2 regions of the Pseudarthrobacter sp. L19 genome follow, and region 1 is predicted to be linked to the other one. Evidence: riboswitches for the same ligand, from Rfam matches in the RefSeq annotation. Region 1 holds a riboswitch; the other holds the start of a gene.
What was found. Region 1 has a riboswitch for cyclic di-AMP ahead of ACRQ5B_RS03590 (hypothetical protein). Riboswitches for the same ligand answer to the same signal wherever they lie in the genome.
Positions count from the first base shown of each region.

Region 1 (7,306 bases):
CGGCGGCCGCGGACCTGCGCGGCATGGCACGCCTCAGCCGCGACCTGCTCTCCGGCAAAATCCCGGTCCCGGAGCTGCGCGCCGCGCTGGCCCGCGGACCGCTGCCGGCGTCCTCCCGTGGGCCGGAGCAAAGCCCCGGCGGCAGCCTCTTCGGGCAGCTGGTCCGGTTCGGCAGCATCGGCGTCGCCTCCACCCTGGCCTATCTGCTGATCTTCCTGGCCTGCCGCGGCGTCATGGACCCGCAGCTGGCCAACTTCCTGGCGCTGCTGATCACCGCCGTGGCCAACACCGCGGCCAACCGGCGCTTCACCTTCGGCATCCAGGGCAGCAGCTACGCGGCCCGCCACCACTTCGAGGGCCTGCTGGTCTTCGGTCTGGGGCTCGGCCTGACCTCCGGGGCGCTGTTGCTGGTGCACGGCGCCTCCGGCGGCACCCCCGACCGCTGGGTGGAACTCGCCACCGTCACCGCGGCCAACCTCGCGGCCACCGCCGTGAAATTCCTGCTCTTCCGGCTGGTGGTGTTCCGGGCCCGCCCCGGCACCGCGGCCCCGCTTTCGGCCCTCCCCGAGCCCGGCACCCGGGCGCAGTCCGCTCCCACCGCGTCCCTCCCCACAGAAACGGCCCGATAAATGACCGCCACCCTCAGCCCCGCCGACGGGACCCGGCCCTCCGGCCCGCTCCCCCGCACCGACTCGCCACTGCCGGCCGCCACGTCCGATACGCCCGATTCCTCAGCTTCCCGCCGCCGGCGCCTGCTGTTCGGTGACCAGCCGCGCTGGGTCCGGCCCTCCGCCGCCCTGCTGCTCATCGGGACCGCCGTGCTTTACCTGTGGAACCTCGCGGCCACCGGTTACGGCAACACCTTCTACGCCGCGGCCATCCAGGCCGGCACCAAGGACTGGACCGCCCTGCTGTTCGGCTCCCTCGACGCCGGCAACGCGATCACCGTGGACAAGCCCCCGGCCGCGCTCTGGATCCCCGCCCTGGCCGGCCGGATCTTCGGCTTCTCCCCGCTCAGCATGCTGGTGCCGCAGGCCCTCATGGGTGTGGCCGCCGTCGGACTGCTGTACCTGACCCTGAAGCGGGTCTCCGGTCCCGCCGCGGGCCTGCTGGCCGGCGGCGCCCTCGCGCTGACCCCGGTGGCCGCCCTGATGTTCCGCTTCAACAACCCCGACGCCATGCTGACCTTCTGCCTGGTGCTCGCGGCCTACCTCACCACCCGGGCCATCGAGAAGGCCGGCTGGGGCTGGCTCGCCGCGGCCGGCGCCGTGGTCGGCCTGGCGTTCCTGAGCAAGATGCTGCAGGGCTTCCTGATCGTGCCCGGCCTTGGCCTGGCCTACCTCTGGGCCGCCCCGGTCAGCCTCCGGCGCCGGCTGCTGCACCTGCTGGGCGCGGCCGCGGGAATCCTGGTGGTGGCCGGCAGCTATGTGGCGCTGTTCCAGCTGACCCCTTCGTCGGCCCGTCCGTACATGGCCGGTTCCACCACCAACAGCTTCCTCGAACTGACCTTCGGCTACAACGGCCTGGGCCGGATTACGGGGTCCGGCGAAGGCCGGCCGGGTGGCTCTGCCGGGTTCGGCGGGGCATCTGACCTTGGAAGCGCTGCCGGTGCGGCCGGCGTCGGGGGCGCGGCCGGTGGCGCCGGCGCGGGTGGATTCGGCGGGAACGCCAGCTTCGGCGGGGCGGCCGGGATCGCCCGGATGTTCGGCACCAGTTTCGGCGGCGAGGTGTCCTGGCTGTTGCCCGCGGCGCTGATTCTCCTGCTGGCCGGCCTGTGGTTCACCCGGCGCGAGGCCCGGACCTCAAAGACCCGTGCTGCCCTGCTGCTCTGGGGCGGCTGGCTGGTGGTCACCGCGGGCATCTTCAGCTTCATGAGCGGCATCGTGCACCCGTATTACGCGGTGGCACTGGCCCCCGCGGTCGCGGCCCTCGTGGGCCTGGGCGGCGTGCAGCTGTGGCGCGGCCGGTCCTTCTGGGCGGCGCGGCTGGTCCTGGCGGTCACGGTGCTGGCGACCTCGATCTGGTCCGCGGTGCTGCTGGGCCGGGACCCGTCGTGGCTGCCCGGGCTGCGCGTGATCGTGGTGGTCCTCGGCGTGCTCTCAGCGGCGGCGCTGATGCTGCAGCTTGACCGGCTGCGGGCCATCCCCGCCGCGCTGCGCAAGGCAGCGACCGCCGGGGTCGTTGTCCTCACGCTGCTGGCCGGCGGCCTGGGCACGGCGGCGTGGACGTTCGCGACGGCGGCCCAGCCGCACTCCGGTTCGATCCCGACCGCCGGGCCCACGGGCTCCGCCATGGGCGGCTTCGGCGCGGCCGGCCGGACGCGTGGCGCCGGGACCGGAACCACCGACGGCGCCGGCGTCCCCGGCGGCCAGGACACTGCGGCCCGGAATACGGGTGGCCTCACCGCGGGCGGCGCCGGCGGTCCGGAAGGCAGTGCCGCTTCCCCCGAGCTGGCCGCTCTGTTGAAGACCTCGACGGCGAAGTGGTCCGGGATCGTATCCGGCGCCACCTCCGCGGCGGACCTGGAGCTCGCCACCGGGACTAATGTCATTGCCCTCGGCGGCTGGAACGGTGGGGATCCGTACCCCACCCTGGCCCAGTTCCAGGCCATGGTGGACCGGGGTGAAATCGGCTACTTCATCGCCGGCGGCGGCATGGGCGGAATGGGCGGCGGCCGGGGCGGAAACTCCGAGGTCGCGGCCTGGGTTGCCGCCAACTACCCGGCGCAGACCGTCGGGTCCACCACCGTCTACAAGCTGGCGGGCTAAGCCATGAGTGCCTCTACCGACCTCACCAGCACCGCGTCCGCCGTCGCCTCCCCCGCCCGACCCGGGCCCGGCGCAGTCCCCGCCCCCGACGCCGCCGGCTCCGGCTCCGGCTCCGGCCAGCGCCCGTCACACTGGCGCGGCGCCCGCCGACAGAACCGCGGGCCGCAGGCCCCAGGACTCCCGCACCAAGCTGCCGTCCCCCGGCGCCAGGCCCTGGTGCACCGGGCAGAACTGGCCGTCCTGCTGGCCGGAACCGCTGTGCTCTACCTCTGGAACCTCGGCGCCTCGGGGTGGGCGAACGCCTTCTACTCCGCGGCGGCGCAGGCAGGGTCGCAGGACTGGACGGCCTGGTTCTTCGGATCCTCCGACGCGGCGAACGCCATCACGGTGGACAAGCCGCCGGCGTCGCTCTGGATCATGGGCCTGTCCGTGCGGATCTTCGGCCTGAGCTCCTGGAGCGTTTTGGTGCCCGAGGCATTGATGGGTGTCGCGACGGTGTGGCTGGTCTACCTGGCCGTCCGCCGGGCCGCGGCACCCGCGACGGCGGATGCCCGGCTGGCGCACCGAGCCGGACTGGTCGCGGGTGCGGTGATGGCTCTGACCCCGGTGGCGGTGCTGATGTTCCGCTTCAACAACCCGGATGCCCTGCTGGTCCTGCTGATGACCGCGGCCGCCTACGCGGTGCTGCGGGCCGTCCAGGACGGCCGGGTGCGCTGGCTGTTGCTGGCCGGGGCGCTGCTGGGCTTCGGGTTCCTGACCAAGCAGCTGCAGGTGCTGCTGGTGGTCCCGGGCTTCGCCGCGGCCTACCTGCTCGCCGGAGCGGCAGGAGTAGGCCGGCGGCTGCTGAACCTGCTGGCGACGGGCGCAGCCATGGTGGCAGCGGCCGGCTGGTGGTTGGCCGCCGTCGAGTTCACCCCGGCGGCGGACCGGCCCTACATCGGCGGCTCGCAGGGCAACTCGATCCTGGAACTGACCCTGGGCTACAACGGCCTGGGCCGGCTCAGCGGGGACGAGACCGGGAGCGTCGGCGGCGGCAACGGCTGGGGCACCCCGGCCTGCTCCGGCTTTTCAACAGCGAGTTCGGCGGGCAGATCGCGTGGCTGTTGCCGTCGGTGCTGCTGCTGGCGGCCGGGCTGCTGTGGCTGGGCCGGCGGGCGCCGCGGACCGACGCCGTCCGCGCCTCCGTGGTGGTCTGGGGCGGCTGGGTGTTGGTCACCGGGCTGACGTTCAGCCTGATGGCCGGCATCATCCACCCGTATTACATGGTGGCGCTGGCCCCGGGGGTCGCCGGGCTGGCGGGCCTGGGGTCGGTGCTGCTGTGGCAGCGGCGGGATCAGCCCGTGGCCGCCGGGACGCTCGCCGCGGCGGTGGCAGCGGCCGGGTTCATGGCCTTCGAGCTGCTGGGCCGCACGCCCGCGTTCGTCCCGTGGCTGCGCTGGCTGGTGCTGGTCGGGGCGCTGGCCGCGGCCGTCGGCGTGATGGTTCCGGCCGTCAGGGTCTTCGCCGGGGGCTCCGCGGGCGGCACCATCAGCCCGCTGACCCCGGCCGGCCCGACGGCGCGGCTGCTGGCGCGAACGACGGCGGGACTCGCCGTCGTCGCGGCCCTTGCCGGTCCCCTGGCGTACTCGCTGGCCACGGCCGCGACGGCCCATTCCGGCTCGATCGTCAGCGCCGGGCCCTCGGTGGGTGGCCGGGCGGGCCTGCCGGCCATGTTCGGCGGCACGGGCGGAGCCATGGGCAACGCGCAGGGCACTCCGTTCGGACGAACCAACGGCACCAACGGCACGGGAACGACTGGCACCGGCCGAGGCCAGGGCTTTGGCCAGGGCGGCGGCATGGGCGGGCTGCTCGGCGCGACCACGCCGTCGTCGGCCCTGGTGGACGCCCTCGAAACGGACGCCGGCCGCTATACCTGGGCGGCCGCCGTCGTCGGATCCAACAACGCCGCCGGCTACCAGCTCGCCACGCAGCTGCCCGTGATGGCCGTGGGCGGGTTCAACGGCACCGACCCCGCACCCACGCTCGAGCAGTTCCAGCAGTACGTCGCCGACGGCCGGATCCACTACTTCATCGCCGGACGCACCATGCAGGGCGAGAGCGGATCCGACGACGCCGCCAGGATCGCCGACTGGGTGGCGGCCACCTACCCCGCCCAGAGCATCGGCGGCACCACGGTGTACCTGCTGTCGAAGTAGCCACCCCGGACGGTCCGCCGTTTCGACGGTTCCCTGCCGCGTAGACGTCACTAAGCGTCGAGCGTGCAGGGAGCCGTCGAAACGGCCCGAAAACCGGACCCCAGCCAGCGCAACTCGGCAACCAGCCACACCGCGGCGTTACCTAAATGTGACATGCGAGAGAAAGTCCGGTATCGTTTTTATGGTGCGGCCATCGATCTGGCCGCATATCCGGGTCTGACGCCAAACTCTGCCGCTTCCCGGATTCCATGGATTGAGGCAGAGACGGGGAACCCAGAGTTCCCGGGCACCTGCATCCATGCACCCCTTGGGGTTAAGCCGACTCGTTGATGATCCGAGCGGCCGGATTTCTCATCCGAACCCGACAGCTAACTCCGTAGGCGTTGAGAGGCGAACATGACTGAACACAAGGCACCCGTGCGCCTAAAAGGCGCTAAACGCACCTCCTCGGCCGATGTCGCGCGCCACCGCGCCGACCCGGCCCAGGGCTCGGCCACCCGAGGCCGCGCCAGCTTTGGCTCCAAGGGCACGCTCACCGCCGTCGCGCTGACCGCGGCCGCCGTGCTGCTGGGCGCCGGCGCCGCAGGCCAGGCCACCGGCACCACCGCCCCGGCCGCGACCGCCACCCAGGCCCCGAGCCTGCAGCTCTCCGATCTGGAACGGCTCGGCAGCTACACCCCGGCCACGGCGCCGGCCAGCGTCGAGGCCCAGGCCTCCAAGGTCACCCCCGAGGCTCCGGCCGCGTCCACCCCCGCTCCGCCCACCCCGGCGCCCGCACCGGCTGCTCCGGCCCCCGCGGCGGCACCCGCCCCGGCCCCGCAGCCGGTAGCCGTGGACGATCCCGCCGGCGCCCAGGCCTACGCCGCCTCGCAGCTGCCGGCCCACGGCTGGGCCCCGAGCGAGATGCAGTGCCTGATGAAGCTCTGGACCCGCGAGTCGGACTGGAAGACCACGGCCACCAACCCGAGCAGCGGTGCGTACGGCGTGGTCCAGTCCCTCCCGGCCGAGAAGATGGCCAGCGCCGGCGCGGACTACATGACCAACTACCGCACCCAGATCAACTGGGGCCTGCAGTACGTGCAGGAACGGTACGGCTCCCCTGCGGCGCCCTGAACTTCCACTACGCGAACAACTGGTACTAAGCCGCTAGAGGCTGCAGCCACTTCGCGCAGAGATAGCAAAGGCACCGGATCTTCTCAGATCCGGTGCCTTTGCTGTGTCCCGGGTAGCCCGGGCGAGTCCTCGACAGGATGCGTAAGGGCGCTACCCGGCGATGCCGTAGAGCCGGTCGCCGGCGTCGCCCAGGCCGGGGACGATGTAGGACTTCTCGTTGAGCTTCTCGTCGATCGAGGCCAGGACGATCGTCACGTTGGCATCGGAGAGCTCTTCCTCCAGCTTGGCCAGGCCCTCGGGGGCGGCCAGCAGGCAGATGCAGGTGACGTCGGAGGCGCCGCGCTTGAAGAGGAACTTGATCGCCTCGCGCAGGGTGCCGCCGGTGGCCAGCATCGGGTCCAGGACGAAGATCTGACGGTCGGTCAGGTCCTCGGGGAGCCGCTCGGCGTAGGTGATGATGTCCAGGGTTTCCTCGTCGCGGGCCATGCCCAGGAAGCCGACCTCCGCGGTGGGGACCAGCTTGGTCATCCCCTCGAGCATGCCGAGGCCGGCGCGGAGGATCGGGACCACCAGCGGGGTGGGCTTGGTGAAGGCCGTACCGATGGTGGTGCTGACCGGGGTCTCGATGGTGACCGGTTCGGTGCGCACGTCACGGGTGGCCTCGTACGCCAGCAGCGTGACCAGCTCTTCGGTGAGCTGGCGGAAGACGGGTGACGGGGTGTTCTTGTCCCGCAGAACGGTGAGCTTATGGGCCACCAGCGGGTGGTCGACAACGAGAGTGCGCATGGGTCAAAACTATCATCCGGACGCTTCGGACCGCCCCCGCCCGCCGGGGGACCCGGCGTCGTCCGCCACCCTGCGAGCAGGCGCGGTTCCGGCGCCGTGGTGCCCGTCCGGCGCCCTCTCCCGCAGGTGCTGGTCATTGTCGAAGGTGGGGGCCGGGCCGGTCCGTTCCCGGTGTCTGATCACATGGAACAGCCGATGCGCCAGGATCACGATGCCCACCCAGCCCAGGCCCAGCGCCCAGCCGAAGATCACGTCGGTCATCCAGTGATGGCCCAGGAAGACCCGGCTCATGCCCATCGCGATGATGAAGAGCGCCCCGGCCGTGATCAATCCCACCCGGGCGATGGTGCGATGGACCTGCAGGCAGGTGAGGTACACCACGAGTGAGATGACCACGGTGGTGTTCAGGGTGTGGCCGCTGGGGAACGACGGCGAGGTCTCGTA
Region 1 covers NZ_CP193935.1:794,170-801,475, forward strand. Annotated here, with positions in the region: gene ACRQ5B_RS03575 (glycosyltransferase) at 1-629, shown strand, start outside; gene ACRQ5B_RS03580 (ArnT family glycosyltransferase) at 630-2,768, shown strand; partial or broken gene ACRQ5B_RS03585 (ArnT family glycosyltransferase) at 2,772-4,963, shown strand; cyclic di-AMP (ydaO/yuaA leader) riboswitch at 5,179-5,361, shown strand; gene ACRQ5B_RS03590 (hypothetical protein) at 5,360-6,076, shown strand; gene upp (uracil phosphoribosyltransferase) at 6,227-6,862, opposite strand; gene ACRQ5B_RS03600 (phosphatase PAP2 family protein) at 6,875-7,306, opposite strand, start outside.

Region 2 (7,306 bases), 190 kb from region 1:
GGACCCCGTCGGCGGCGGCGAGTCCGCGCATCATGCCGGGGCCGGTGTGCTGGGCCGGGGAGGCCATGCCGTAGACCATGCGGAAGGGCATCAGCCGGGTACGGCCGGGATCGGCGTCGATCATCGTGCCGCACGGGACCTCCGTGACGGGCGGCGGGGCCGGTGGCCCAGTGCCGCCAGGAGTGGTCCGCCGATGGTGGAGAGCGCCATCATGGCGGCGAGCGGGTTGCCGGGCAGGCCGATGATGAAGCGTCCGTCGGGTAGTTCGGCGAGGACGGCCGGGTGCCCGGGACGCATCGCGATTCCGTCGATCAGCAGCCTGCCGCCCAGCTGCTCGACGGTGCGGCGCAGGTGGTCGGTCCCGGACCGGCCCGTCCCTCCGGTGGTGATGACGACGTCGGCGGGCGGGGTGTCTTCGTCGTCGCCCGCGGGTTCGGGGTCCTCCAGGGCGGCGAGCCATTCCCCGTCCCCGTCCCCGATCTTGATTTCGCCGGCGGGGACGCCGCCGAGCAGGTCGACGACGGCGGAGAGCTGCGGGCTGAAGGTGTCCCGGACCTCCCCGGCTGGGGCACGCCGCTGGCGACCACCTCGGAACCGGTGAAAACCAGGCGGACCACCGGTTTGCCCAGCACGGGCAGGGTGTCGTGGCCGGCGAGGGCGGCGAGGGCCAGGTGGGCCGGGTTGAGCACGGTCTCTTTGGGGATCAGGACCTCGCCCTCGGCCGCTTCTTCGGCGGCTTTGCGGATGTGGTCGCCGTTGCGGGGCTCCCCGGCTTCGCGCCACCGCCAAGCTTCAGCACCGGCAGCTGGTCCTCATCGAGGCCGATCCTGCCGCTCTCGCTGCGGAGGACGGCCTTCGCACCGGGCGGGATCAGCCCGCCCGTGACGATGGGACTGGCCTGGTGAGGGGCGAGGCGCTGCCCGGGTTCGGCCAGGATCCAGGGGCCGCTGCCGTTCACCGCCCAGCCGTCCATGGCCGAGGACGCATAGTGCGGCATGTCGTGGAAGGCCGTGACGTCGGCGGAGAGGGTGCGTCCCAGGGCTCGGCGCAGGGGCACCGGGGCCGGCGGGATGGGGGTGGCGCAGTCGAACGAGAGCTCCCGGGCTTCCTGCCACGTGTGGGCCAGGTGCCGGTGCGCGGCGGGCTCGGTCCCGGCGTCGTCGGCGTCGGCGCGGGGTGGCTCGGACGTCATTCCCCGGGGGCCTCGGCGGCGTATTCCTTGGCCAGTTTCCGCGCGACGCCCATGGCGGCCCGCATGGAAACCTCGTCGGTGGCCTGGCCGGTGCCGGAGGCCAGCCCGGCGGCGAAACCTGCGATGAAGGTGGTCAGCGGTGCGGCTGGGCGGACCACGGAATGCGCGGCAACGCCGGCGAGTCCCAGTACCTCGTTGATGTCGATGTCGACGCCGTCGAGCTCAAGGGCCTGGAGCAGTGCGCGGCACCAGTCCTCGAGGGTTTCGTCCTGGCTCTTCACGGTGGGCCTTTCATGTCGTGTGCGGGCGGCCGCTTCCGTTCCCGGCAACGCCGGGACGCGCGACTCCCAGGGCCTGGGCGTCCGCCCAGGTGTCGACGTCGTCGGTGGACCCGGGCGGCACGGGAACCGTCCGCAGGTCCAGACTAGCAAGCAGGCCGAACAACGATCCGCCCACCAGCGTGCCGCGCCGTGCCGCGTCCGCCACCGATCGTTGTAGCGCGGTCGTGTCATAAAGGCCGGCCAGCGGCTGGATCCGGCCGTCCGCCGAAACGGCGACGCTGCCGTCCGAGCCGGGCTGCGCCCTGGCACGGTCGGCGAAGAGTGCGGGGACGGCGTCGGCGACCAGCGGCATGTCGCAGGCCAGGACCAGCGTCAGCGGCGCCTGGCTCCCGCCGGCCGCTCCCCCGCGAGCGAGGGCCTCGAGCCCGGCAGCAAGGGCCGCCGCGGGTCCGGCGAAGGGCGGGTCTTCACGGCACAGGAGGATTCCGTCCGGGAGTCTGCCGGTTTCCGGTCCCACGACGGCGACGCCGCGTGCACCGGCTGCCGCGAGCAACGACCGCTCCAGCAGGGTGTCCCCGCGGAAGCGGAGGGCGGCCTTGGGGGTTCCGCCCAGCCGGGAGGACCTGCCCCCGGCGAGAATGACGGCGTTGAATTCCACCCGCCCAGCCTAGCGGCCTGCGGGCGGCCGGCGGTGCTAGTGCGCGGATTCGGGCAGCAGGAACGGGTCCCACGCGGGGGTGGGCTTCTCCAGCTCCTTGATCTGCCAGATCGTGCCCTTCGGCGGACCGGGGTGAACCCGAGCTTCCAGCCCATCTCGGCCGGGGTGTGGTCGCCCTTGACGTTGTTGCAGCGCAGGCAGGCGGCCACCAGATTCTCCCAGGAGTCGGCCCCTCCCCGGGACTTCGGCTGGACGTGGTCGATGGTGTGGGCCGGTTTAGCGCAGTAGGCGCACCGGTGGCCGTCCCGGCGGAGCACACCCCGGCGGCTGACCGCAGTCACGGTGTTGTAGCGGGGGCGGATGTAGCGGTTAAGCAGGATGACGCTCGGCCGGCCGAGGATATCCTGCGGCCCCACCACCGGGTCGTCCCCCTCGGCCACGACACTGGCCTTGCCCGTCAGCACGAGCACCAGCGCCCGGCGGAAGGTCACAACCGCCAGCGGTTCATATCCAGCATTCAGAACGAGTGTGCGCATCCGCATCCCTCTTCACGGCCGCACCCGCCAGTGGCACGAGGGCCGGCTGCCCTCTGCATGGTCAGGCTAAGGATCGACACCACAAGAGTAAACACGGGTGGCCCGGATTACCGAATTTCGGGCCGCAGGGCATCCGTGGCGGATCCTGGGCCCGCGTGCCAGCGGTGCTTCCTGCACCGCTGGCACGCGGTCAGCAGAGAAGGACCCCAGCCGGTGGCAGGGGTCCTTCTCGAAGCTTCGCGGGAAGCGGGGGTCTTAGCCGCCGACGCGGATGAAGACCGGGCCGGAACCGACGTTGACACTGTAGAGGGCGGTGGTGCCGCCGTTCCAGCCGCCGTGGACGGCCATGCCGTTGCCGACGTAAACGGCGATGTGGGCCATGCCCATGCCGCCGTTCTGGTAGTACGCGAGGTCACCCGGCTGCGCTTCGGCGGCGCTGACGGTGCGGCCCAGGGACAGGTAACCTGCCGGCCAGCCGTGGTAGTGGATGCCGACGGCGGCCAGGGCGTTGGTGGCCAGCATGGTGCAGTCCTGGGACACGCCGATCTGGGCGTAAGCGGCGGCGGCGATCGAGGCGCCCATGCCGCTGGTGGCGGCCGGAGCCTTGGTGGCGACGGACGCGTTGACCGCGGTGCCGGCGGCCGGGGTGGCTGCGGCGGTGTTGGCGGTGGTGGTGTCAGCTTCCTGCACCTTGACGACGGGCTTCGGGGCCTCGACGACGGGGGCGGCCGCGGTGGTCACAGCAGGCTTCTCGTAGGAGATGGCGATGCTGGAGGCCGCCGAGATGGTGGCCGGAGCGGTGGACTGAACCTCGGTGGCGGAAGCAGAGGTGGATTCGCGCTGAACGTTGGTCTCGGCGGCGTTGGCCGCGATACCGCTGGTCAGGACCAGGCCGGAGGCAGCAGCGATAACCGCAGCCTGGCGACCCATGCCACCGGCGTTGTCGCCGACGGCCTTGGCAATGACAGCCAGCGAGTTGGTCTTGGTGACCTCCGCGCGGTGGCGTGCAATGGTTGCACGAGTAGTCATTTAGTTCTCTCTTTCGTGATCCTTTGTGTCCGCGCTCTTGAACAGGCGGGACTAAGGACGCTCCGGCATCTTGGGGGTACGCCGGATCGCCCCGAAACGGGTTTCTTTAGCGAAGGGTGTACTGCGAAGACGCGCCAAAAGCAGTAACTGCATTGCGTGAACCATCCCGGGCGCCGGCAAGGGCAACGCGGTGCATGGTCATCAGCGGGCTCGACTGAGCCTCGCCAGCGCGAAAACGCGCAGCATTGTGGCGTGAAGACACGAAAGTAGCCTCTCCCAATGCCTACGAGGTGAGCTGTCGGATTCGGATGGGAGTCACCCGGCCGCTCCGCTTCCTGGGAAGCTTTGCGACTTAACCCCTAGGTCTTCTTGCGAAGACCAAAATTGGTTCCCCCGCCCCTGCCAGACGATGTCATGCGAACGGACCTTGAGCGGTGGCAGAGTTAGGCAATCCACTCAAGAGCGCCAACTTCGGTGAAGTTGGCGTGCTTCATACGGTACAACAGTTCGGACTCAATGTCACATTCAGATCACGGCGTGTCACGGAAGTGTGAGCATTGCGGTGGGCTCTTTTAGAGCCAGCCCAGCGGATCAACGACGTCCCCGTTGACCATCACCTCGAAGTGGAGGTGGCAGCCGGTGGAGGCACCGGTTGTTCCGCTCATCGCAATCACATCGCCACGGGAGACCTTTTGGCCGACGTGGACGCTGGATGACGACAAGTGGTTATACGTGGTCTCCAGGCCATTGCCATGGTCGACCACAATCCGGTTGCCGCCCCCGTAGGGGTGCCAGCCGGAGAAAGTTACGGTGCCGCTCGCGGCGGCATGGACGGCTGTGCCGCACTGCGCGGCGTAATCCTGGCCGCGGTGGAATTCGCCGACCGCGCCGGTGATGGGGCTGACCCGGTAGCCGAAGGGCGACGCCGTGATCATGGTGTCCAGCGGGGCGCCGAGCGTCCCCGCGGATGCGGCGCGGGTGATGGAGCCAACGGACTGCGCGCTGAGCAGCTGCTTGAGCTTCCCGTCCGGGTCACCCTTGGTGGTGACGGCGGTGCGGTTGAAGTCGATCTGGGCTGCGGCGGCCTTGACCTCGGGCTGGGCCGCGGCGGAGACGGACCCCGCGGTGGGGGCGTCGACGGCCAGCGCGGGGCCGGTCACCGGGACGGCCACGGTGAGTGCGATGCCGGCGGCGGCCAGGGTCATTCCGGCCTTCTGGCCCATTCCGGTGACGGCGGCGAAGTCCGCGACCTGGCGGATCGGACTGCGCCGGCCGCGGCGCTCGTCCCGGTGCGCATCGCGGGGGCGCGGGACGGTGACGTCGACGGCGGGGCGCGGCTCCGGAGCGGGGCCGGCGGCGCGGCGGCGCCCGCGGACGGTCTGCGTGCTCAAGTGGTTCCTCTCTGAAAAAGCCTGCGAAGTTAGCTGTCGGATTCGGGTCAGAGAGTTCATAGACCCGGTCCGCCGACGCAAGCATCCAGGCAGAGAGGCACCCGGAAAGAGTGTCCTCAGAGAGTTCGCTTGCCGCTAGCGGACTTCACCCCGAGGCCGGAATTACCGGCCGGTAGTGGTTCCCCCGCCTCTGCCAGAAGGTGATTCGCACCCTGATCCGCTGGCAGAGCTCGGCTTCGGATCAGGTAACGCTTTAGTCTCGGTACTAGTCGATAACTATAGGGGATTAAGGCCCGTAGTAATAATTTCGTTATCTCCTAGACGGGCTAGTAAACAGCACACTTACGGTATGCTTCCGCGTCGCACTACCCCCGGGTAACGAAAACGTGGGCGGCAACCTCGGGCGGCAGTTCGAGCGCGCCCTCAATGTCCGGGACGCGGACGGAGATGTACTCCCCCACCCGCTCCAGCGAGACGGTGGCGCCGGGCCGGATACCGCCCTCGTCCAGCTGCACCAGCAGTTCGGGTTCCACCTGGATGGGTTCGGCAAGCCGGCTCACGGTGATGCGGGAGCCCGCGGCATATCCCGCCATGGCGTCCAGGAGGTTGACGACGCCGTCGGCCTGTTCCGCCGTCGGCAGGCCGCCCAGTTCGGCGAGGCCCGGGATGGGGTTGCCGTAGGGGAGACCGTGGGGTGGTCGAGCATCTCGAAGATCCGGCGCTCGACCCGTTCGCTCATCACGTGCTCCCAGCGGCAGGCTTCCTCGTGGACGTACGCCCAGTCCAGGCCGATCACGTCAGCCAGCAGTCGTTCGGCGAGGCGGTGCTTGCGCATCACCTCGGTGGCGCGCCGCCGGCCCACCTCAGTCAGTTCCAGGTGGCGGTCGCCGGAGACCACGACCAGCCCGTCCCGTTCCATCCGGCCGACGGTCTGGGAGACGGTGGGTCCGGAGTGGCGGAGTCGTTCGGCAATGCGGGCCCGGAGCGCGACGATGTTCTCTTCCTCAAGCTCCAGAATGGTCCGAAGATACATCTCCGTAGTGTCGATCAGATCCGTCATCCAGCTCAGCTCCTTGAGCGCCGTCCTTGCGTCATTCCACCGTACAACGTGCGGGGCGCGGCCACCCGGGATCCGCCATACGCTCCCGACAGCCTAGCCTATTGTGAATTACTCCGGATAATTTTAGAGCCGGCTTCCTGACCGGACTATGACAGCCCGCTTTCCGGCGCCGGGGCCGCCGTCGGGCAGAATGGAAGCGGTCCTTACCGGCCGACCAGCCACCTCTCGCACCCAGCCGACCATTGGAGCCATTGTGAGCGACACCAGCATCACCATCCCCGCGAACCTTCTTCCCAAGGACGGCCGGTTTGGCGCCGGGCCCTCGAAGGTGCGCCCGGAACAGATGGAGGCCCTGGCATCGGCCTCGGCCACCCTGCTCGGCACCTCGCACCGCCAGGCCCCGGTCAAGAACCTGGTGGGCTCGGTCCGTTCCGGCCTCAGCGACTTCTTCCGCGCCCCCGAGGGCTACGAGGTGGTCCTGGGCGTGGGCGGCTCGACGGCGTTCTGGGATATCGCCAGCTTCGGGCTCGTAGAGAACAAGGCACAGCACCTCTCCTTCGGCGAGTTCGGCTCCAAGTTCGCCGCCGCCACGAACAAGGCGCCCTTCCTGGCCGAGTCCTCGATCATCAAGGCGGAGCCGGGCACCCGGCCCGAGGCTCGGGCGGAGGCCGGCGTGGACGTCTACGCCTGGCCGCAGAATGAGACCTCCACAGGTGTGGCCGCCCCGGTCCGTCGGGTGGCCGGCGCGGACGAGGGCTCGCTGGTCCTGGTCGACGCGACCTCCGCCGCCGGCGGCCTGGATGTCGACGTCGCCGAGTCCGACGTCTACTACTTCGCGCCGCAGAAGAACTTTGCCTCCGACGGCGGGCTGTGGCTCGGCCTGTTTTCCCCCGCGGCCCTGGAGCGGGCCGCGCGGGTCAAGGCGTCCGGCCGCTGGATCCCGGACTTCCTGGACCTGCAGACCGCCATCGACAACTCGCGGCTGAACCAGACCTATAACACCCCCGCGTTGGCCACCCTGGTGACCCTGGACGCGCAGGTGCGCTGGCTCAACGCCAGCGGCGGCCTGGACTTCGCCGCGGCACGCACCGCCGACTCCGCCGGACGGATCTACCGCTGGGCCGAGGCATCGGGCGTTGCCACCCCGTTCGTCTCGGAT
Region 2 covers NZ_CP193935.1:607,018-614,323, forward strand. Annotated here, with positions in the region: partial or broken gene ACRQ5B_RS02715 (molybdopterin-binding protein) at 1-1,192, opposite strand, end outside; gene ACRQ5B_RS02720 (DUF6457 domain-containing protein) at 1,189-1,473, opposite strand; gene mobA (molybdenum cofactor guanylyltransferase) at 1,484-2,131, opposite strand; partial or broken gene ACRQ5B_RS02730 (HNH endonuclease) at 2,168-2,667, opposite strand; gene ACRQ5B_RS02735 (NlpC/P60 family protein) at 2,923-3,696, opposite strand; cyclic di-AMP (ydaO/yuaA leader) riboswitch at 3,963-4,121, opposite strand; gene ACRQ5B_RS02740 (peptidoglycan DD-metalloendopeptidase family protein) at 4,269-5,087, opposite strand; cyclic di-AMP (ydaO/yuaA leader) riboswitch at 5,092-5,323, opposite strand; partial or broken gene ACRQ5B_RS02745 (metal-dependent transcriptional regulator) at 5,453-6,147, opposite strand; gene serC (phosphoserine transaminase) at 6,401-7,306, shown strand, end outside.
Region 2: it holds a riboswitch for cyclic di-AMP, as region 1 does, so the genes downstream of both, ACRQ5B_RS02735 (NlpC/P60 family protein) here and ACRQ5B_RS03590 (hypothetical protein) in region 1, are expected to answer to the same signal.